DNA from 3 places in the Sporolactobacillus sp. BBK16-2 genome. Region 2 is predicted to be linked to each of the others. Evidence: riboswitches for the same ligand, from Rfam matches in the RefSeq annotation. Region 2 holds a riboswitch; each other region holds the start of a gene.

Evidence for each region. Region 2 has a riboswitch for cyclic di-GMP ahead of AC6F33_RS04770 (EAL domain-containing protein). Riboswitches for the same ligand answer to the same signal wherever they lie in the genome.
Region 1: it holds a riboswitch for cyclic di-GMP, as region 2 does, so the genes downstream of both, AC6F33_RS13190 (CAP domain-containing protein) here and AC6F33_RS04770 (EAL domain-containing protein) in region 2, are expected to answer to the same signal.
Region 3: it holds a riboswitch for cyclic di-GMP, as region 2 does, so the genes downstream of both, AC6F33_RS10275 (hypothetical protein) here and AC6F33_RS04770 (EAL domain-containing protein) in region 2, are expected to answer to the same signal.

Annotation. Positions count from the first base shown of each region.
Region 1 is NZ_CM187611.1:2,663,232-2,670,376, forward strand. It holds gene AC6F33_RS13170 (type 1 glutamine amidotransferase domain-containing protein) at 1-97, opposite strand, end outside; gene AC6F33_RS13175 (TIGR03943 family putative permease subunit) at 227-1,075, opposite strand; gene AC6F33_RS13180 (permease) at 1,089-2,057, opposite strand; gene AC6F33_RS13185 (MerR family transcriptional regulator) at 2,220-2,990, shown strand; gene AC6F33_RS13190 (CAP domain-containing protein) at 3,043-3,885, opposite strand; cyclic di-GMP riboswitch class I at 3,925-4,011, opposite strand; gene AC6F33_RS13195 (cupin domain-containing protein) at 4,307-4,942, shown strand; gene AC6F33_RS13200 (DnaJ family domain-containing protein) at 4,948-5,325, opposite strand; gene AC6F33_RS13205 (FAD-dependent oxidoreductase) at 5,343-6,905, opposite strand.
Region 2 is NZ_CM187611.1:956,951-964,095, reverse strand. It holds gene AC6F33_RS04800 (hypothetical protein) at 99-878, shown strand; gene AC6F33_RS04795 (dipeptidase) at 1,049-2,419, shown strand; gene AC6F33_RS04790 (aldose epimerase family protein) at 2,600-3,466, shown strand; gene AC6F33_RS04785 (hypothetical protein) at 3,526-3,864, opposite strand; gene AC6F33_RS04780 (LysR family transcriptional regulator) at 4,153-4,428, opposite strand; gene AC6F33_RS04775 (PilZ domain-containing protein) at 4,611-5,183, opposite strand; partial or broken gene AC6F33_RS04770 (EAL domain-containing protein) at 5,196-5,732, opposite strand; cyclic di-GMP riboswitch class I at 5,986-6,068, opposite strand; gene csrA (carbon storage regulator CsrA) at 6,278-6,517, opposite strand; gene fliW (flagellar assembly protein FliW) at 6,521-6,964, opposite strand; gene AC6F33_RS04755 (DUF6470 family protein) at 6,968-7,145, opposite strand, start outside.
Region 3 is NZ_CM187611.1:2,054,101-2,061,245, reverse strand. It holds gene AC6F33_RS10290 (APC family permease) at 485-2,074, shown strand; gene AC6F33_RS10285 (VanZ family protein) at 2,455-3,357, shown strand; gene AC6F33_RS10280 (IS4 family transposase) at 3,611-4,732, opposite strand; cyclic di-GMP riboswitch class I at 4,912-4,994, shown strand; gene AC6F33_RS10275 (hypothetical protein) at 5,057-5,389, shown strand; gene AC6F33_RS10270 (3-oxoacyl-[acyl-carrier-protein] synthase III C-terminal domain-containing protein) at 5,472-6,458, shown strand; gene AC6F33_RS10265 (flavodoxin) at 6,663-7,124, shown strand.

The DNA of each region.
Region 1 (7,145 bases), 1.7 Mb from region 2:
TGACTGTGTGACCTGCTTCCTCATATGCCTTTGCCGGTCCCGTGAATTCAACATCCTCAAAATCATTTGCAAGTACTGCAGCAATTTTCTTTGCCATGTAAATCCTCCTCACTATCATTTGGAATGAACCTGTCCAAAATATGGAGCGAACAAACAGGTAATTCCAAGTTCACAGCTTTTATTATAGGTAATATTAGGCAGTTCATTCAAGAAATCTGCTTAGCCATTAATACTTCCGATAGGCATAAGGTGATTTTGGCTTCTCAACCTGCTTCCATTTGGTCACCTTAATTACAGGAATGGTCTGTTTAAACGGTTGATAATAGGTTTCGGTCAACGTTCCCTCAGCGCGCATCCATGTGTCGTCCTTGTAATCAACATTATGCGGGAATTGAACCATCAAGCCGAAAACCCCTGCATCAGCAATACAATGAATAATGCCGAAGCGAAAAAGAAATAATTGATTCTTTTCCAATGAATCACCATGGTAGACGAATCCCATTATGGAAATTTTCTTATTTGAAAAATCACCAGGATAATTGTAAACCGCTTCAAGCGCACGAAGAAAATTATCGTCATTGAGATACAAATAGTCCGACTTGCTGTATTTTACCATATCTGACTTCAGCATTTTTTTGTACGTGCTGCTCTCATAATATTGGCTTGTGTCCGGTTTCAGAATTTGGTGATTTGCATACTGATCCTTGTCATTGTCGATTTCTGCGAAATGAAATCCCTTTGCGCGGACAATCGTTGAATCCAATGTTGCGATCGGCAAAAACAACCCGGTAATGAGTGGAAAGATAACTAAGGCATAGGTTAACCCTTTCTTCCACCATGTATTATTCTCATGACTGTGATCGTGACCAAACAGCCTTTCTTCCACTTCGGCATGTGCCTTGCCACCTTCGACATTCCATTTCACTATTTGATAGACAGCCATAAAACCAATGATGAAAATCATTGAAAAAGAAAGATAGCCATAGCGCATATTAATGTATTTGCTGATGTCTCCGGTAAGATGCAGATGCAAAAACAGGTAGGCAAATCCAAACAGAATGATAAAACGAATCATGACCGGCCCCTCCTTAAATGAGCAACGCGCCTGCAAACACGCAGACAAAAATCAGCGTGATTAGCACAGCGACGAATTTCTTTTTAAATGTCGAGAGCATCATAATCAAGTTCTTAATATCAACCATTGCACCGAACACAAGAAATGCAGTCAATGGTCCCGGAGGAAAGGTGCTTCGGAATGATGAGGCAACAAAGGCATCAGCCTCAGAACAAAGCGACATAATAAAGGCAAGTATCATCATGACGAGAATAGCTGTAAAGGGTGTATTGGCAAATGAGAGCAAAATACTTTGTTTGATATAGGTCTGCATCGCTGCGGCTATAAATGCACCAAATACTAGATATTTACCAACGGAAAAAAATTCGTCAATAGCATGATCCATTGTACCTTTGAATTTTTCTATAAACGAAATTCGTTCTGAAGCTGCGGCTTCATCATGGTGAAGATGGTACTTTTCTATTTTTTTATCCACATAGTCTCTCAATTGATTTTCGGGAAATAAATAGGAAACTAGAATTCCGACGGCGATGGATACCGCAATCGCCAGACCAGCTCGGTAGAATACCATCTGCCAGCTGCTTCCGAAAGCGATATACGTCGCAAACAGCACCACTGGATTAATAATCGGACCGGCAAGCATGAATGCGATTGCTGCATGCAGCGGAACCTTCTTCTTCACTAGTCGCTCGGTGATTGGGACAATCCCACACTCACAAGCAGGAAAAAGAGAACCCATGCATGTTCCGAAAACGACCGATCCTATTCTGTTCTTCGGTACAATGCGCGCAAGCAAAGAATCGGTAACAAACATCTGAATGATTGCAGAAATAAACACCCCGATAATGATGAAGGGGACTGCTTCAATAATAATACTGATAAAGATTGTGTTTAATTGGAGAAATGAATGACTGAACACTAAGATCACTCCGTTCAAGGGAACTGATTGAAGAATGTCACCAATACCTTCCTTTATACGCATCAATAAAAACACTCCCAAGTCTACCACTGCATGCTGATGATGACAAAACTATGTTTTATTTTGTAAGATTTAATTCAAAATGAATATCAGATTAATTTCTAACAAAAGTCTTGAGGTTGACGCTGCGTCAAGGTGTAAAGTAAAGGTGTCAGGAGGGGTTCCATGAACTATACAATCAAACAGCTCAGTGATTTAGCCGGCGTAAGCGGACGCACACTGCGATTCTATGACAAGATCAATTTGCTGAAACCGGAGTCCATTAACACTTCCGGATATCGGATTTACGGACCAAAACAAGTGGATCGTCTGCAGCAGATTCTCTTTTTTCGTGAATTAAAATTTAGCCTCAAAGAAATATCTGACATTTTATCTGCGGACGATTTTAATCGAGTGGACGCCCTGACTGAACAGCGTAAGAAATTAATTGCGGAGAAAAAGCGCCTTGATCAACTGATCGCGACGATTGAAAAAACGCTCGCTTCGCAAAAAGGAGAGACCGTTATGAGTGATCAAGAAAAATTTGTAGGCTTTAAAAAGAAGATGCTCGATCAGAATGAACAGAAATACGGTAAAGAGATTCGTGAAAAATACGGAGAAGAAACAGTGAAGAAGTCCAATCAACAATTCGCCAATATAAGCAAGGAAGATTATGAAAAAACGGTAATGATCCAAAATGAGATGTTTGAAAATCTAAGAGAAGCACTCAGTTTGAATGATCCGGAGAGCAGTTGTGCTCAGAAAGCAGCGGATCTTCACCGGCAATGGCTCAGCTTCTTTTGGCCAAAGGGAACCTATTCAAAAAAAGCCCATGCAGGACTTGCCCAAATGTACGTCGATGATCCGCGTTTTACAAAGTATTACGAAAACAATGTCGCAAAAGGAGCTGCGGAAATGCTCCGTGATGCCATACAGATCTACACTGCGAAACCGTAACCGAAACGAAAAGAGCCCTGACAATGTCAGAGCTTTTTTCTATTCATGAACTTTAATCAGAGAAATCTTGTGTAAAGAAAGCCCAACCGTCTGAGCTGCCGTTCTTTTGTCCATAGACAACTCCGACACCAATATATTTATATTGAGGCTTTAGGATATTTGCACGATGATCCGGAGAATTCATCCAATCATTCATCGTCGCTTGAGCACTCCAAATCTGATCCCATCCGAAATAGTTTACATCACCTTTAGCATAGGCCACGTTCTGTCCTGCTATTGTATTCCGTGAGAAATTCATCATGCCGTGGCTCATTGCACTTTTGCTAAACTGCTGCTGACTCCATTGACGGGCAAAGCTTTGAAGTTCCGGCTTTACTTGAAGTGCCTGCAGTCCATTTTGTGCGCGAACATTATTTACAAGCGAGACAATCTGTTGTTCCACTGATGCATTATATTGACCGGGAGCAGTTGTCTGAGCCTTTGGCGCAGCAGCCTTAACCGGTGCTTTTGCTACTGTCTTTTTCGGTGCTTTTTTTACAGCAGCCTTATGTACCGTTGCTGTCTTCTTAACTGCTTTCTTTACTGCTTTTTTAACCGTCTTTTTCTTCTTAACTGACTTCTTTGCTTTCTTTACGGTCTTCTTTATCGATTTTTTCTTTACGCTCTTTTTAATACTTTTCTTAACTGCAGGCTTTTTCGCCTTTTTCTTTGCATGCTTCTTGACCGTTTTTGCTTCAACACCGCTTGTAATCGACTCGTTCTGTTGAACAACTGGTTGGGATTGTTTCGTTGAGCCGGCAGTTGACTTCGACTGATCCGCGTTTGATATGGAGGCGGTTGTCAGGGATAGAATAATAATCAATAAACCTACTAAAGTATGCTTAAAAAAACGCATAATAAAAAAATCTCCTCTCATTTACGTTTGATAATCAAATACGGCGGCCCAGCCATCCTAGCGAATATTCGCCTTAGATCTGTGACTTTGCGTCACTACTTTTCAGTAGCTTTGCCCTTTAGAAAAAAGATTTCTTTCTAAAGTATTAGGTTAATTTAACTATACAGCAATCTATTTTTTATTACAATATTAGATTTGCTTCTTTAATAGAATACTTGACAAAAGTTCATGTTTTTTTTTGATGGACGCTGAGATGAACGCAAACATTCACACTCTGACCAATAAAATCGTCAATCTATCACCAATCTTAGAAAGCTACTAAACTGAAGATATTTAAAAAGTGCTTGCAAGCAGATCATTATTATCAAAATATTCGGGGTGTTATACTAATTGGTAAATCCTATCGAAGGAGGAATTCATCATGCAGAAATGGGTTCAAATAGCCGGTATTGCTCCGCTCCTGATTCTTTCCGCCTGCGGAAGCAATTCAGCCTCAAACACTCATTCAGCAGACAAAGCGAAGACATCAGTTTCTGAGCAGCACGAACCACAAGGACAAAACAACTTCGTCAAAGTGAAAACTTACACATTTAAAGATGACGGAACCATTCCCAACAATCCGTATTTTCAGGTCTTGGTTTATCCCGGTGCATTTAAAGGAAGGACCGGGCAGATTGTGAACACTTTCAAGAAAAACAATTGGGGCAATAACTGGGTCGACGGTGTCTTTCCTTTTCATCACTTTCACAGCACATCTCATGAAGTACTCGGTGTTATTTCAGGACATGCAACACTGATGATTGGCGGAGAGAAGGGCAAAAAACTCAAAGTGTCGGCTGGTGATGTACTTGTTCTTCCCGCAGGAACTGGGCATAAAAGGCTCTCTGCAAGCAGCGATTTTTCCATTGCCGGCGGATACCCGAACGGACAGGATTATGATACACAAACTAAAGAAACTCCGACATTCAAGGAAAATATCAGCAAGGTTGGAAAACCAAAACAGGATCCTGTTTATGGGAATCGTGGACCGCTTCTGACAATCTGGAAGAAAAAATAAGTATTTCAGAAGAAATGAAGCCGATTGAAAATGCGCGTACGATAGCTCTGAAAAGCTGATGAATGGGCGATCGAACGTTTTTCCATCAATTGGTTGAATTTTAATTGTTTATAGCGCAGCTGCTTATTCAGGCGGTCGCGCTCCTTATCATCTTCACAGCACTGGAGCAAGTCATTCAGTGTGACCATATCTTTTTTAATTTGCAATTCTTCAGGAAGCATGCCGGCATTTTTCAACACTTTGTAACCGGCACGCAGATCTTTCGGCACCGCCGACAGATCTTCAAGCACAAGCGGCTTTCCTTTACCCGGAAGATGGTCGAACGCACCTGCTTTTAAGCCTTCCTGAATTTTCTCTTCAGCCATGATTTCGATAATGCCCATAGTTAACACTCCCATTTTTAGGTATTCTGTGTTTTGCTTTGATGATCAGACTCCGAAAAAAGCAATGCTAATGATTCTTTCGCCGGACCGTCGAGCACTTCTCCATTGGCTTTGAAGCGCGAGCCGTGGCAAGGGCAATCCCATGTCCGCTCGTCTTGATTCCAGTTTACTTCGCAGCCCATGTGGGGGCAAGTCGCATCAACTACAGTTAAGTCCCCGTGCTTGTCGCGGTACGCGCCGACCTTTCGTCCATGAAGCGATGCGATCATGCCACAATCCCGTTGCAAGTGATCGTCAAGAGGCGCAGGTTTGCTGACCTTTCCCTTAATCAACTGTCCGGCGGTTTTCATATTTTCAACGAGGAAGCTTGCGAGCATTGGAGCCGCTTCAAACCGAGCGGGGCTGAACAGCTCCGCATAGGAATTAACACGTTCCAAAACCAAGTCGGTCATGAGTTGGGCAGCTAACGTACCTGTGGTCATTCCCCACTTATGAAAACCTGCGGCAACCAAAATACGCGGATTATTATTTGCAAGTCTTCCTATATAAGGGACTTGATCCAATGTCGTGAAATCTTGGGCAGACCAATGTGCTGCCGCCGTCTCCAATCCAAAATGCACGGAGGCAAACTCTGCTAGTCGCTGGTAATGGACAGCCATTGATTCGCCGCGCCCTGTTTTATGATTTTCACCGCCGATTAAAAGATAGTTCTTGTGGTTAAGACGCAAGCCGCGAATGGAACGCTTCGGCGCGCCAGCACTAATATACATTCCATCAGGAGGATCACCGGCTGTCTCGCAAGCAATCAAGTAGGAGCGTTCCGGGAACATACGAGAAAAATAAAAACGGTTGTCGTAGAAAGGAAAATGAGAGCAGGTCAGCACATGCTGACAGCGTATTCCGAACCCTTGCTTGGTCATTACAAGCGGCTCAGATTTCGGGTCTTGTATATCCGTTGCCAATGTTTCTTCAAAAATGGGTACATTTAATTTCACAAGATCTGCAAGCAGTTCATGCAGATACATCAGCGGATGAAACTGCGCCTGTCCAGGCATGATGATCGCGTTTTTGATTTCTAAGGGGAGATCAATTGAATGCGCCATTGATCCCAAAATTCCAAGCCGATCGTAAGCCTCCTTTTCTTTCTCAATTTGTTTTTCTTCCTGTTCTGTCGTCGCGTAAACAACTGCCGGCTGGATTTCATAATCGCATTGAATACCGCGGTCGCTCACATGCTTTCCCATCCAATGAAGTGCCTCTTTATTTGCTTGGTAATAGAGCCCCGCTTTTTCTTCGCCAATGGTACGAATGAGATGATCATAAATTAATCCATGCTGCGCTGTGATCTTCGCGGTCGTATTGCCGCTTGTACCTCCGGCAATACGATCAGCATCAATTAACATAACCGGAACACCGCTTTTTGCGAGCATGTACGCTGCTGTAATTCCGGTAATACCGGCACCGACAACCAGTGTGTCGGTTGTTTTATTTTCTTTCAATGAGCTGAATACCGGCAGATGTACCGTATCCCGCCACAAGGATGAGGTGTCGTCTGAAAAATTCTTGTTCTGCTGCTCCATGCGGATCATCCACCTTTCTTTTTCCGTTCAGAATCATCAAAGACATTCTCTCCTAAGTGCAAGAAAATATGCGTATCAGTCACAAATACACATCATGTTTGATATCGCTCCATGAACATCATCGTACTTAATGACTAAATGTATCCGTTCCGTTCATAAGAAAAACCGAGCAAAAAGCGCCCGGTCCTTCATTAAGTAACGAGTAAAATAAGTGGAGATTTTCCGGTTATATGCACCATG
Region 2 (7,145 bases):
CCGTTAAAGCCAAACCTTGCAAATGAAACCTGCTCCTATGGGAAACAGTAGTATAGGAAGATACTCATTGAACGCAGGCCATACACAAGGAGCAAACGATGCAGACAACGAAGCTTACGCATACCATTCTAGACGTAATTTTGAAGATGCCGGGATTGAAGATTAATCGTGAAGAATTCTTCAGACGGTCGTTCCCAAAAGAGGATACGGAACGGCTGATTGAGATCGGACCTGCAAGCTATTTTGGACAAGCTGAACTTGAGAAACGAGCAGCACAGCTGATTCAAAATGCGACGTTGCGAAGCTCAGCGATGTCGTTTGCCGCGGGCATTCCAGGCGGTTTGGCTATCGCGGCAACGATTCCCGCCGATACGACGCAGTTCTATGCGATGGCATTGCGTCTCGCGCAGGAGCTCGGCTATCTCTACGGACGAGAAGAATTATGGAGCAATCAAGAGATCGCAACAAAAAAAGGACGTGAAACATTGATTCTCTATCTTGGTGCGATGCTCGGAGTCAGCGGTACGGGTGCATTGCTGCGTGTGCTGTCGTCCAAGCTTTCTGCTCGCGCACTCGAACGCATCCCACAGAAAGCACTGGAACAAACAATTTATTATCCGCTGATTCGCAAAGTTGCTACCTTCTTCGGTGCGAAGATAACAAAAGGAACATTCGCTCGCGGTGTATCGAAAATCGTTCCGGTCTTAGGAGGCGCACTAGCCGGCGGAATCACCTATGCCACAATGAAACCGATGGCGCGTCGTTTGCAGAAGGAACTTGCGGCAGGTTTGACCGACAATCCTGATCTGTTCGAGCAGGATTTAATTGAGCTGAAACAAATCGGCAGTGCAGAGCATTCACAGGATCATCGAAAATAATGCCTCAGTACAGGTGACTTTGGTCACCTGTTTTTTCACACTCCTATATCTCTGGGATTTACACTGTTGTCAGAATAAACTAAACTAATAATAGATTTTCTTTTAAACAGTTCTCACGATAATAATACGAGCAAGAATCGCTCAATTTTGACAGCAGGAGTTGGATCATCATGTCTAGCAAATGGAATGTGTATTTGGATGAAAATCAAGACCGTTTTCTTGAAGAATTTTTTGAGTTGCTTCGTATTCCGAGTATTTCGGCGGAGCCTGCCTATGCGAAAGATGTGCGCGCAGCAGCCGAATGGGTCGGCAGGCGTTTGAAAAAAGCGGGCATTGAGCATGTACAGACATTGGAAACCGGCGGACACCCAGTAGTTTATGGTGACTGGCTGCATGCTGACGGAAAGCCGACGGTACTGGTTTACGGACATTTCGATGTTCAGCCGGCGGAGCCGCTGGAATTATGGGATTCCGATCCGTTTGAACCAATTATTGAGGATGACAAGGTATTTGCCCGAGCTGCCACTGATATGAAGGGTAATCTGCTCTTGCCGATTGTCGCATGCGAAGCTTTGCTGCAAACAGACGGCGTGCTTCCGGTTAACATTAAATTTTTATTTGAAGGCGAGGAAGAGATCGGCAGTCGTTCGTTCAGTGGTTTCCTTGATACACATAAGGATTTGCTCGCCTGTGATCTTGTGGTCAGTGCCGACAGCGGTGTCGGAACAGAGGAACAACCAACCGTCGGAACAGGCGTACGCGGCGTATTTTCGGCACAAATCAACGTGAAGACGGCTGCCATGGACATGCATTCGGGATTCGGCGGCGGTATTGCACCCAATGCGATCCATGAATTGGTTCGGATTCTTGATTCGATGCGTGATGAGGATGGACGCATTTTGATCGATGGATTTTATGATCAGGTGCGTCCGCTTACGGATGATGAAAAGAAGCAGATCGCCAATTTCAATGCTTTTCCGGATGCGATGCGTGAAAGTGTCGGCTTCAAAGAATTCTATGGTGAACCGGAATTCACGCCAATGGAACGCGGAGTTGCGCGCCCTACATTGGAAGTCAACGGTATTTGGGGCGGTTACCAGGGCGCCGGTGGCAAAACGGTTATTCCATGTGAAGCACATGCTAAGATCACCGCGCGGCTCGTGCCGGATCAGGATCCGAAAAAAATTCAAGCGTTGTTTGAGCAGCATATCAAGGCACACACGTTTCGCTCAGTAGAAGTTACAGTTGAGGACAAGCACGGAACGCCTCCATACCGCGTTCCTGGCAATGATCCTGCGCTAAAAAAACTCGAACACGTATTGGAAGAAATGACGGGTCACCCGGTCAAGCGCCAATGGGCCGGCGGATCGGTCCCGGTGACCAGCCTGTTCAAAGAAGTACTCGGAGCAGAAACGTTATCGCTTGGCGGTTCGCAGGATGATGAACGTCCGCATGCACCGAATGAATTTTACCGTTTAAGCAGTTTCACACGTATTCAAAAAGCATACTGCCTGCTCTTGCAGGAATTGGCTAAAGAATAAAAAAATTATAGGAACAAAGCTGCTGAGTTTGTTGGCTCAGCGGCTTTTTGATTTTTTAACAATCTTTTTTGTTATTTTTTTCACGCAATTAATGTAAGCGTATTAAAAGTTTGATAGAGTAGTTATGTAGGACGGCAGAGTTTTCCAGTCGTTCATAAAACAATAAATCGAGGGATCGACATGTATCAGATTAAAGAATTTGATCAGCAAGGCTTGCATTTCTTTCGACTAACAGATGGGACTTCTTACGTTGATATCTGTCCGGAACGCGGCGGTATGGTGACCGCTTTCCATACGAATGGCGAAGACGTCCTGTTCATGAACGAAGCCACGCTTTTTGACACGAGCAAAAATGTACGCGGCGGCATCCCAGTTCTCTTCCCGATCGCCGGTCAATTAACCAATAAATCCTATGAATGGAAAGGCGTTCCTTATTCCATGGACAACCATGGACTGGCGCGTACCAGAGCTTGGGAAGTCACAGGTCAATCCGCTGATCATGACCACTCAGCGCTGAAAATCACGTTCCACAGTTCAGAGGATACGCGCAAATCCTATCCATTTGACTTCGAAGCTGTGCTCACATACACATTGGCAAACGGTGAATTGACGATCAGTCAAACCATCAGCAACCTTTCAAGTGAAGCAATGCCGGTCTACCCAGGCTATCATCCATATTTTAAAATGACAGATCAACAGCTTCGTCTAAACAGCAGAGCAGTCAGCTATTTGGATTACAATGATCATGAAACCAAGCCGTTCAACGGTGAAATCAATATGAAGGGATTAAAAGAGTCTGTCGTGCTGCTGGACAGTGGTGACCCGCAACTGGTCTTTGATTTCAACGCGACGAAAAAAATCGTGATCAGCCAGGATCCACGCTATCGCTACACCGTATTATGGGTTGAAGGCAATCAGCCATTCGTGTGTGTCGAGCCATGGACTGCACTCACCAACACACTTAATGAAAATAAAGATGAATTGCTCATGGTAACGCCTGAAGAACCATTGGAACTGAGCATCAAAATCCGTCTTAGTGAACGATAAGTTGAAAAATTAAAAAAGGCCGCTCCATTTTGGGGCGGCCTTTTTAATCGGTAGTTCATTTAGCTGATGCGGCGCTTTTGCTCTCTAATCTGGCTAAGCTCCGCTTCCAATTCCAGTCTGCGCTGCTTTAGCGCGTACAGCTCATTGGTTATTCCTTCGGTAAGCTCGACATTGCGTTTACGCAATTGTTGATACAGGCCGAGAATTCTGCGATTGACATAACCGAGCTGGACACGCAAGTCACTTGCTCTCTGGCGATCACGGTCAGCTGTTGCCTTTACAAAAGCTGCCAAACTATTTTTTATTTCCTTTTGCCATTCATGATCCTTGATTTTCGCAGCGAAGAGATACAGGTCCAGATAGTCATCGACTTTGGCGTCATTCGGATGATTCATCACGTGTTGCATCCTCCTTTTTATAACAGCCCACTTGTTTCCATTTTTCATCCTGTTGCATGGCTTATGCAACAATGGATCTTAAATGTGACGATGGACTGTTCATTCCTTCCGAAAAAAGTGTGTTTTGTCCATTTTATTAAAAAAGTCGCTTTTTTGTTACACTTTACAATTGTTTGAAAAATAAGCAGGCGCTTTGCCCCATTATGTCGGGGCACGACACATTGTATTTGTGCATCAATTAATTTTTCTTATTTTAACGTGAACTGCTCAATCTGTCAAAGATTTATTTCATATAGGATGCATCGTGCATATTTTTGCAAGCTCGGCTCTCGCTTCATGACACAGTCGAGTAATGCCTTCTGCGTACGGTAAAAGTATTTTTCCATTCTCATACAAACTAATTGTGCGGTCGGTGTGAATGAACAGAGGCACATTTAATTCCTTTTCGAAGTTTTTAATTCGTGTACGAACAGAAGGTTGGGTTAAAAAGAGTGCACACGAAGCATGACGGAATCCATTATGTCTGACAACTGCGAGGAATGTTTCGATTTGATCAATGGTCAATGGTCATCACTTTCCTTTCTCTCACGCCACAGCGTCTGAATAAAGACCATGGCAGTTGTTCATTGACGCAAACATCATCATTGCACTGATATTTCGGATAATTTAGTTTTTTGATAAAAAGAATCCTCTAAAAATCAATTGGAGGCTTCTCAAATTATTACCAATCCTTTGTCATCCGTAAATCAGCGGCTGATTGCAGAGTTCAAAAGCTTTTTTGACAATTCTTTTTGATTCATATAAGATTGAATTTCCGTCTCTTCCTTGGCACTTGGATTCACAAACTGAATACCATAATTTACTGTTGGACATCCATGTTTTGTTTCCTTTCTCATCACTTCGCCTCTAACATGAATGATCGTGCCATCGTCTTTGGCAAAGGACAGAAATACATGAACCTCTTCCTTAATGGGAAAATCAATTCCGCATTTAATTTTCATTCCGCTTACACTAAGATCAAGCATTTCCACGTCAATTGATTTATTATTCAAACCTTGCAGAGTCTGTTCGCCAAAATCAAGGACACGTACCGTACACTTTTCTCCGTTCAGTTCAATGCGGTAGTGACGGCGGCGTTCTTTTGGTTCCTTTTCACGATCAAATTCGCTTTTTTTGTAAATCTTTTTCCTAAGATCCGTAATGAGCAAGCGATCTCTCTTCAAAATATTGTTGTAGTACATAATGAATGCAAAGAGAACAGCGAGCAGGAAAATACCTTCAATTCCGGCACCAAGGACTATAATTGCGTTTTCTGACATAGGTACATCACCTTATATAGATTGAGAAATAGGCTGCGGCTTACCAATAGCGAAACCCTGTGCATACGAAACGCCAAGCACTTGCGCACAATCAATGTCGCTTTCGGTCTCCAACCCTTCAAAAATCAGCTTTACATCGAACCGATTACAGTAATGAACAAGAAATTCGACGTAGGCCTGTTTCTTATTTGACTTGCTTAAACCAATTGAGAAATAGCGATCTAATTTTATATAATCAGCATTAATTTCGATTGTTCGATTAATGTTGTCAATCCCTTTACCAAAATCGTCGACCGCAATTAAGATTCCCGTTTTTCTCAAAGCTTTCAAAGCTTGTGTAAGTTTGATAAAATCTGTTATCATCTCATGTTCGACGATTTCCAACACAATCTGGCTAGCAGGAATGGAGCACTGATCAATGAGCCGAAGAATAAACGTAGCAAAATTCGGATGAAGAATCGTTGATGGGTAAACATTAATAAACAGTTTTCTGCCTTTTTGAGCAGGTCCATCCTTGACGAAGGTACACAGTGCCTTTCTTATTGAATGTGCATCAAATTCAAAGAGCTTTTTTCCTGATTGCCAGTCGGTATGCTCGTTCCGAGTTTAGAAAAACCTTTGAGCGAAAAAGTGCTTCATACCCTTCAATTTCTTTTGTTTGCAGATTGACAATCGGTTGATAATGATGAAAAAAATTTTCTTTCCTGAGATAATAAAAAAGCCACATGATTCACTCGCCCCTTTTTGACTTCAAAACGGCGCACCGAAATAAATGTGGGAGTAGAACGATCATTGCTTCCCTTTCGGTAACCCGGCTGCCATAGCATGAACCGTAGGCCCGTGGCTTTGCGACCCTATTTTTCAATAGGTGTGCCATTTCGATTGAAAATAGTTTTTTTAATGTATGAACATTTTTGCACAGTGGGGATAAAGATTCAAGACTTTTGACCTTTTTTCACCTTTATATAAAATTTTTCAATCATTAAGGTACATGTAATCGTTATTATGCTGTTTTTCAAATTGAATTTTATCACTTTACATACGATTTTCTCATTAAAGAAATCCAAATAAAAAACACGGTTGCCCGCGTCTGTTTAATGATCCTTCTTCTTCATTGATTTCATTGTATTCAGAATGTCCGCGGGGAGTTTGCTGGTTGCCGCGGAATTATTTTCTTTGCGAATTGCTTCGTAGATCTCGCCGCGATTCACATCAACTTCGCGTGGTGCCGTGATTCCCAATTTTATTTGATCACCGGATACCGCTACGATTTTCACTTCAATATCATCACCGATACGTATCGACTCGCCAAGTTTTCGGGTCAAGATGAGCATCGGTTACACCCTCTTTTCCTGGAGCTGCGCGGTAAGCGGCATTCGAAGAGAGTAATCGGATTGCTCGGGTATATACTGCTTGCCAACTTTTTTATTTACATTAATGATGACCGGTGCATTTAAATTAACCGTGGAGTCAGAAAAAGGATTACGTACGCTGACAATTACCCAAACGGCCACATCCTCCTGCGAACGAATCTCGAGCTGTTTCACAAAATGGTCGGGTAGATCAACGCTGTAATTCTCAAAATAGTAAAAAGGTGAGGTAACAATGAATGCGACCTCTGCATCGTCTACCGACTGAAGGATGGAGAAGGTTTCGCCAAATGGCTGAATAATGAACCGATGGTCGTGTGCAAATCCGGGAAGCCCAGACGAAAACGCTATAATATCTGTTTCTTTGATTTCCTGTTCGCCAAAATACTTTGTTTGGATGATCATAACCATTCGTTATCCTTTCTCGTCAATAAAAATGCCGACCGCCTGAATATCAAGTGATGGATAATGCTCCATGGAAATGTTAACCTGTCCGGGCTGATCACTATACTCCGGCGCATTAACGGTCGCTTGAATCAATGGTGAATGAGTTTGCCAATTCACCTGCAAAGTTGCGGGGGTCACATCATAA
Region 3 (7,145 bases), 1.1 Mb from region 2:
ACAAATCGCGTGCTGATAAAGCACGTTTTTTTCTGCATGTAAACGTACTTAATTTATGTAACATTTTGAGTAATTGTTCATAATCCGTTATAATGTTTTTTATAACTCAAAAAGTGCGTGTGACTTCTCAAGTGATCTTAGCAAACAAATGAATTATTTTTATCAGTGGTCAGTCGATTTGCACTACTATGGTAACGGATAAAAGTTTTTTGTGAAAAAAGGAACAAAAAACCCACGATCGGGCTTCAGATATCTCATTTGATCCTGAGAAACAAATTGTGTGTTTTAAGATAAACTGAACATGGAATTTGTCTTTTTTCGAAAACCGATTTCGTTCAAAACGGTAGTATTTGCTTATCAACAAGAAAGCAGAGTCAGCAATTAAATGAGGACCATTTCATTTCTAGTAAAGTTTAGGAAAGCGATGAGAGTCACACACATAGTGCTATTCAGATAGAGAAAAAACAGAAGGTGTGTGTACATTATGAAAAACAGCATGCGTCGCGAAATGCGTACATTTGCGCTCACGATGACAGGACTGGGATCAATTATTGGTTCCGGATGGCTCTTTGGCTCATGGAAAGCGGCTAGTGTTGCAGGACCTGCAGCTATTTATTCCTGGATCATAGGCATGGTACTAATTCTATTTATCGGGCTCACTTTTGCGGAACTTGGATCGATGTTTCCGGCTGCCGGCGGAATGGTTCGTTATGGACAATTTTCTCACGGATCACTGGTCGGCTTTATCACCGGATGGGCAAACTGGATTGCTATAGTTTCCGTTATCCCTGTTGAAGCGGTCGCTTCAACACAATACTTAAGTTCGTGGAACTTTGAATGGGCACATCACTTATATGACGGAGCGGAGCTGACCGGATCCGGCCTTTTAGTTGCTGCATTGCTTGTTTTTGTCTACTTTCTATTAAACTATTTCACCATTCAATTATTTGCGAAGGTCAATTCAGTAATTACCGTTTTTAAATTCATTATCCCATCGGCAGCGATTATTGGTGTTGTACTTGCCGGTTTTCACACACATAATTTTGTTAATACTCAATATGGCGGATTTATGCCAAACGGCTGGTCAGGTGTTTTGACTGCTGTCGCAACCTCTGGTATCGTATTCGCATTTAACGGATTTCAGAGTCCGATCAACTTAGCCGGCGAAGCGAAAAATCCGGGACGAGCGATTCCGATTGCGGTGATCAGCTCCATACTGATTGCCGGGGTGATTTATGTGGCGCTTCAAGTCGCGTTTATCGGTGGAGTGACTCCTGGGATGCTCACCCATGGGTGGGCACATCTTAATCTCAGCTCGCCATTTGCCGATTTAGCGATGGCTCTTGGCCTTAATTGGCTTGTTCTTCTGTTGTTTGCAGATGCGTTCATTTCGCCATCTGGAACAGGAATCACTTATACGGCAACAACTGCTCGGATGATTTACGGCATGGAACGTAATGGGTTTTTTCCACATATTTTCGGCAAGGTGAATAGTGCGTTCGGCGTGCCTCGCGCAGCAATGTGGCTCAACCTTGGCGTTTCCTACCTCTTTTTATTCTTGTTTCGCGGTTGGGGTTCGCTTGCCAGTGTCATCTCAGTCGCCACATTGATTTCTTACGTTACCGGACCGATTTGCGTCATGGTATTTCGAAAATTCGGTCGAGATATGAGCAGTCCGCTTCGAATCAAGGGTATGCATATTATTGCTCCAATTGCTTTTATTGCGGCTTCAATGATTTATTATTGGGCAACTTGGCCGTTGACAGGAAAAGTTACTTTTATTATTTTGATCGGATTGCCTATTTATTTTTATTATCAAGCGAAGTACCACTTTGAAGGCTTCATGAAGGATCTTAAAGCGGGAATATGGCTGTTGGTTTACCTTGGATTTATGGTTTTAATTTCTTGGCTTGGCAGCAGCAAATTTGGCGGAATTGACCTTATACCGTTTGGCTGTGATTTCCTTGTCATTTCCTTGTTTAGTTATCTTTTCTATATTTGGGGAATTAAAAGCGGCTGGCAGACTGAACAATTGAAAAAACGTGAGGATGCTATGCGTAAGCAGAACGTTTAGATTATAAAATCAATTTGCTATGAATAAAGGAAAAGGCATCACTTCGATTAGAGAAGATGATGCCTTTTTAAGTTCAACGACCTGTCTTTAATCCTTAACAGAAAAATCTTAAGAAATAAATAAGAATTTTTTCAACAGAAAGCTCCTTTTTGAATGCTTTAATAGTGTTCAGAAAGGAGTTATTCCATGTGCAGTGGATTTCATCACACTAATTGATTCCATACGCATAAAATGGACATCTATGTACATTTTTTCAAAAAACAGGGAATAACTCTATTATTACTGACAAGAACGAAATCTGAGTTGATAGTGAAAGTGCAAACTTATTATGTAATCAAGGAGCATATTCAGCACATGGATGAAAAGGAAGGGAAAGCAAAATGATTCATAGATTGAAAGTCAATGATTGGGCTAAAGCAAGAAAATGGATGGATTTGCATCTCTTCTTTAAATTCATGTTATGGTTGCTGTTTCTTATATACTTGTATTTTCTGCTAAAAGTTAATCTATTTGAGCATGGTCTGGATTGGAGAAACTCTCGTTCTATTAATTGGGTTCCGATGAATCGGATCAATACTCTGTTTTACTTATCAGATCATCGTGATCCCGGTTATCAAACCGCTTTGCTGCGTACATTCCAGTCGTTTGCATTCTTTATACCTATGGGCTTTCTTGTGCCGACACTAAGAAAAAAGTCGATGGAATTTGAGCAATTTATCTTCATTTCCTTTGCTATCTCATTTACAATTGAATTGGTCAAATATGCATCAATGACCGGACGCAGTGATGTGGATGATCTGATTCTACATGTCTTGGGAAGTATACTTGGTTTCTCGCTTTGGCATCTTTTATGTGAATGGTTTTCCATGCATCACATAAATCGGAACACGCGTATTTTTTTAATGACTCTTTTAATTAGCCTTTGCCTGTTTTTATTTAATAATGATGGAATGACGCTTGCCGGATCAGCAAATATCAACAGAGACATGATCGGTGTCACTCTTGGTATTCCTGAATACACTGGATCATTTCTTCGTGGGAATACGCATGATTTAATTATGAAAACAGATCCTGATCAGGGGAGTATGCAGGTAACCATTTCGATTGATAAATCGACAAAATTGTATTTGGAGAAGGAGACAGACCATAGTAATTTATCTAAAATCACTTTAAAGAAAATATCGTTGAACCGAATGCGGCAATTCAATGAACATGAGAAGATTCGTGTTTGGGGAAAACAACTTCCTACCACATTTATTGCAGACATTGTTATTGTTCGTTAAAGTTGCAATGTATTTACGAAATATAATGTGAAAAAAGAACCAATACTTAGTACTCTTAACTAATATCGTAAAAAATTATACGATACAATAGTACTAGCGTTGCATAAAAATTAGTTCCTTAAATATACGAATATTCAGAATTAGATTGGATCTTCCTGAATCAAAAAACTCAATAACCACTCAAGAGGTGATCCTATCCATATTTACAATATTATCCAATTAATTCAGAGACAACAGCGACTGAACCTTTTTTCTAGGTAACCTTTGGTTTCTTTTGAAATTTAATACGCTGAATCAGTTTTTTGCCGGATTGCCAAAGCAATGCCTTTAACCATCGGTTAAGTTGAAGCAGTGAGTGCTTTGTCTCTGTTTCCTGTTGAATGAGTACCATCAAACAGTGATAAATCAGCGCAAGATAGATTTGGTTTTGAATCGCTTCTTTGCTTTTTCCATAAAACTTTTTGATACGCACATGTTGTTTGATCCATTTAAAGAACAGTTCAATAGCCCATCGGGCTTTATAGATTTCGCTAATCTCTGTTGAAGCAAGATCAAAACGATTCGTCACAATACGTATCGTTTTTCCTTGATCATCTAGCACGGTAATTAAACGAAAAGCGTTGTCTGCCCTGTGTAATACGTCACCTAATCGGATCATTTGATCCGTGATGATGCCGCTATCTTCTGGAACATCATAAGAATGAAGCACTTGAGTCACTGCATTCTTTTTCAAACGAGAGACGAAAAACATTCCCTCTTCTGAGAAACGATCAAATGCCTGATAATCAATGTAGCCGCGGTCGAAAACATACATGGCATTCTTTTCATCTACAAGGACGTCTAACTGTGTTCGATCATGAACTTGAGCGGTTGTAATGACGGCTTTTTCAGGGAATATTTGTCCCTTACCCATAAATGCCAACCGAAGATGAAGTTTGACACCGCTTTTCGTTTTTCGAAAATGAGCCCATGGAAATTGATTTGAATTCAGCGTGACTGTAGTAGAATCCACTATTTTAAGAGAATTCGTGAGATCTGGTTTCTTTTTTTTCTTGATTTTAGCAACAAGTTCAAGAAAGATGTTCGCTAGAAGCTGTGAATCGACCGCATTATTTTTCCTGGATAACTGAGCCGCACTGATGGACGAAAAGCCGATTGCTTCTTGTAGCTTATCATCCAAAACACGAGTTGAGAGTGAATGCAGACTGTCTTCTTGGTGAAGATGTGCGTATAAGAAAAGCAAGATATAGGCTTTAGTTGTCAGCTTTTTTACGTATTTATCGCTTTGTTTTTCCTTGACCGTTTGGTCAAGTTGTTGAAAATTAATTGGATGTAACCATTGTTTAAATGAAGAGAATTGTGTATCCTTATCCATGCGTAGTCCTTTATTTTTGGATTTGGATAGGAATCACCTATTCTTCCATTATAAAGGATTATTTTGTTTGGAAACCACTATATTTTTGAACATTCATAGTATTATGAATGATTAGAAATAATTAACGCAACGCTAGTAATACAATAGTATTAAAAATTGATAATTATTACCAATTGAATAACTGACAAAAGCAAACTAACCGAAAGATTAGGACGCAAAGCCACGGGTCTAATGCGAAAGCAAAGACAGCCGGGTTACCATTGGACATAGAAGCTGTGATCAACATGTCACGGCTTTTTTTGTTAATAAATAGTGGGGGTTTATATGATGGGGAAATACAGTGTAGTGACAACAGGTAACGACATCAGTGTCATGTGTGAAGGCGTTTTTACAATGGAGGATGCATCTGGGTATATTGAAGAATTCAAAAAAGCCGCTGCCCAAGTAAATCCACCAACATGTAATCTAATGCTGGATGGTTCCAAACTAAGAGTATCATCGCAAGAAATGGTTGGTATGCTCACTAATATTATTGCAATGTACAAGGACATGGGTTTCCAGAACATAACCATGGACTTGGGAAAGAGCGCAGTTGTTAAGATGCAAATTAAACGGTTAGCCAAAGAAGCAGGGCTTACCCAATTCAAATTGCTTTGATAGAAAGATAGATGTTTAGGTGCTGCAATAAAAATCTTATCTCGATCAATGAATCATCTTTGGCTCATGGAGGAGTGCACTTGTGATCAATGTGAACTTATTAGGGATTGAAATGTATCACGGAGAAAGAGTTGTTTCCAATGATACATACATCAACCATTTTAAGCAAAAAGGAAAAGACTATACTCATTTTTTCAGAGATATTATTGGAATGGATAAGCGGTATTTGATTGACTCAGAAAAAGAGAACAGTCTGACCATGGCGATAACCGCAGCTAACAAAGTATTGAATAAAACTGGAATCAGTGGTGCTGATCTTGATCTGATCGTTCTTGCCAGCTTTTTTCCGGAAAATACTGTGCCGCCAAGCTCCATTCATCTTCACCAGGCTATCGGTGGTAAACCTGAATGCGTCTGTCTTGATCTTAATGGAAATTGCGCCGGAATGATTTTATCATTTGAGAATGCAGCAAAATATATGGCACTCTCACCAAACGTTAATCGTGCCTTAATTGTTGGATCAGATTACATTAATTCAGTCGTTAATCCGGATAATGAACTTTGTTATGGGCATTTTGGCGATGCTGCATGTGCCATAATATTAGAGAAGACAAAAGAAGATCGAGGATTTCTTGGCGCAAGATGCCGGATTAATTCGAGTGAACATAATAATATTCTGTTTCCCAGTGGCGGAGCATCTAGAATTCGTGAAGCATCAAAGAATGAAAGACTGCTTGAATGGAAGCCCTTTGAAAATGTCTCGCTTGATTCAGCTGCAAGGAACATGCGCGAACTGCTTATGGAAAACCAACTCTCACCAAATGATGTGAGTATGTTCTGTTTCTCTCAGTATGCATATGCCAATATTGTTGATCTTCGAAAATTACTCGGCATTGATGAATCACGCTCACTCTTTATTGGCAATGAATATGGCTATACGGGAGCGAGCAGTCCGTTTATTGCTTTTTACGAAGCACTGAGCCAAGGAAGTGTGAAGAGAGGTGACTATGTCATGTTCTGGACGATTGGTGCCGGATCACAAAACATAGCCGTTCTTATACGTTATTGAATAATCCTTTATAGATGCACGAACAAGTCTGAGCTAAATGATATTAGTGGCTCGGATTTTTTTGTCGTTATAGAAATCTTGAAGTACCTTTACCTAGAATAATCATTCTGGGTATTTAACATGAGGAACAAAAATGGTATCATTTTAATGAAAATGAAATTCATTATCAATTAAAATCAAGGCTTGAAAGAAGGTTCGTATATAATGGCAGATATTCTAATTGTCTATGCCAGTGAGACAGGTAACACTGAAGAAATGGCGCAAAAAATAGCTGAGGGTGTTAAGCGTGTGGGGATTGATCCGGCCGTTAAAGACGTTTTAAACTTATCAGCGTCAGAATTGAATGATTACAATGGGATTATGTTTGGCAGCTTCACTGATGGAATGGGCGATCTTCCATACTCAGTTGAAGATTTTCTTGACACAATTAGCGAGAATGATCTTAAAGGAAAAGCTGCCGCTTGTTTCGGCTCCGGTGACAGCAGCTATGGGCTCTTTGCTGCTGCTGTAGATACCATTCAAGAAGCACTTGAACACTGTGGAGCGGAAATTATTGAGGACAACTTCAAAGTTGAGCTTTCGATGACTAAAGAAGAGCAGGGCAAGGCAATACAATTAGGTGAATCTTTTGCGAGAAAGATTCTCGCAAAAAGAGAAAAAGATTGAATATAAAAAAGTAAGCGAAAG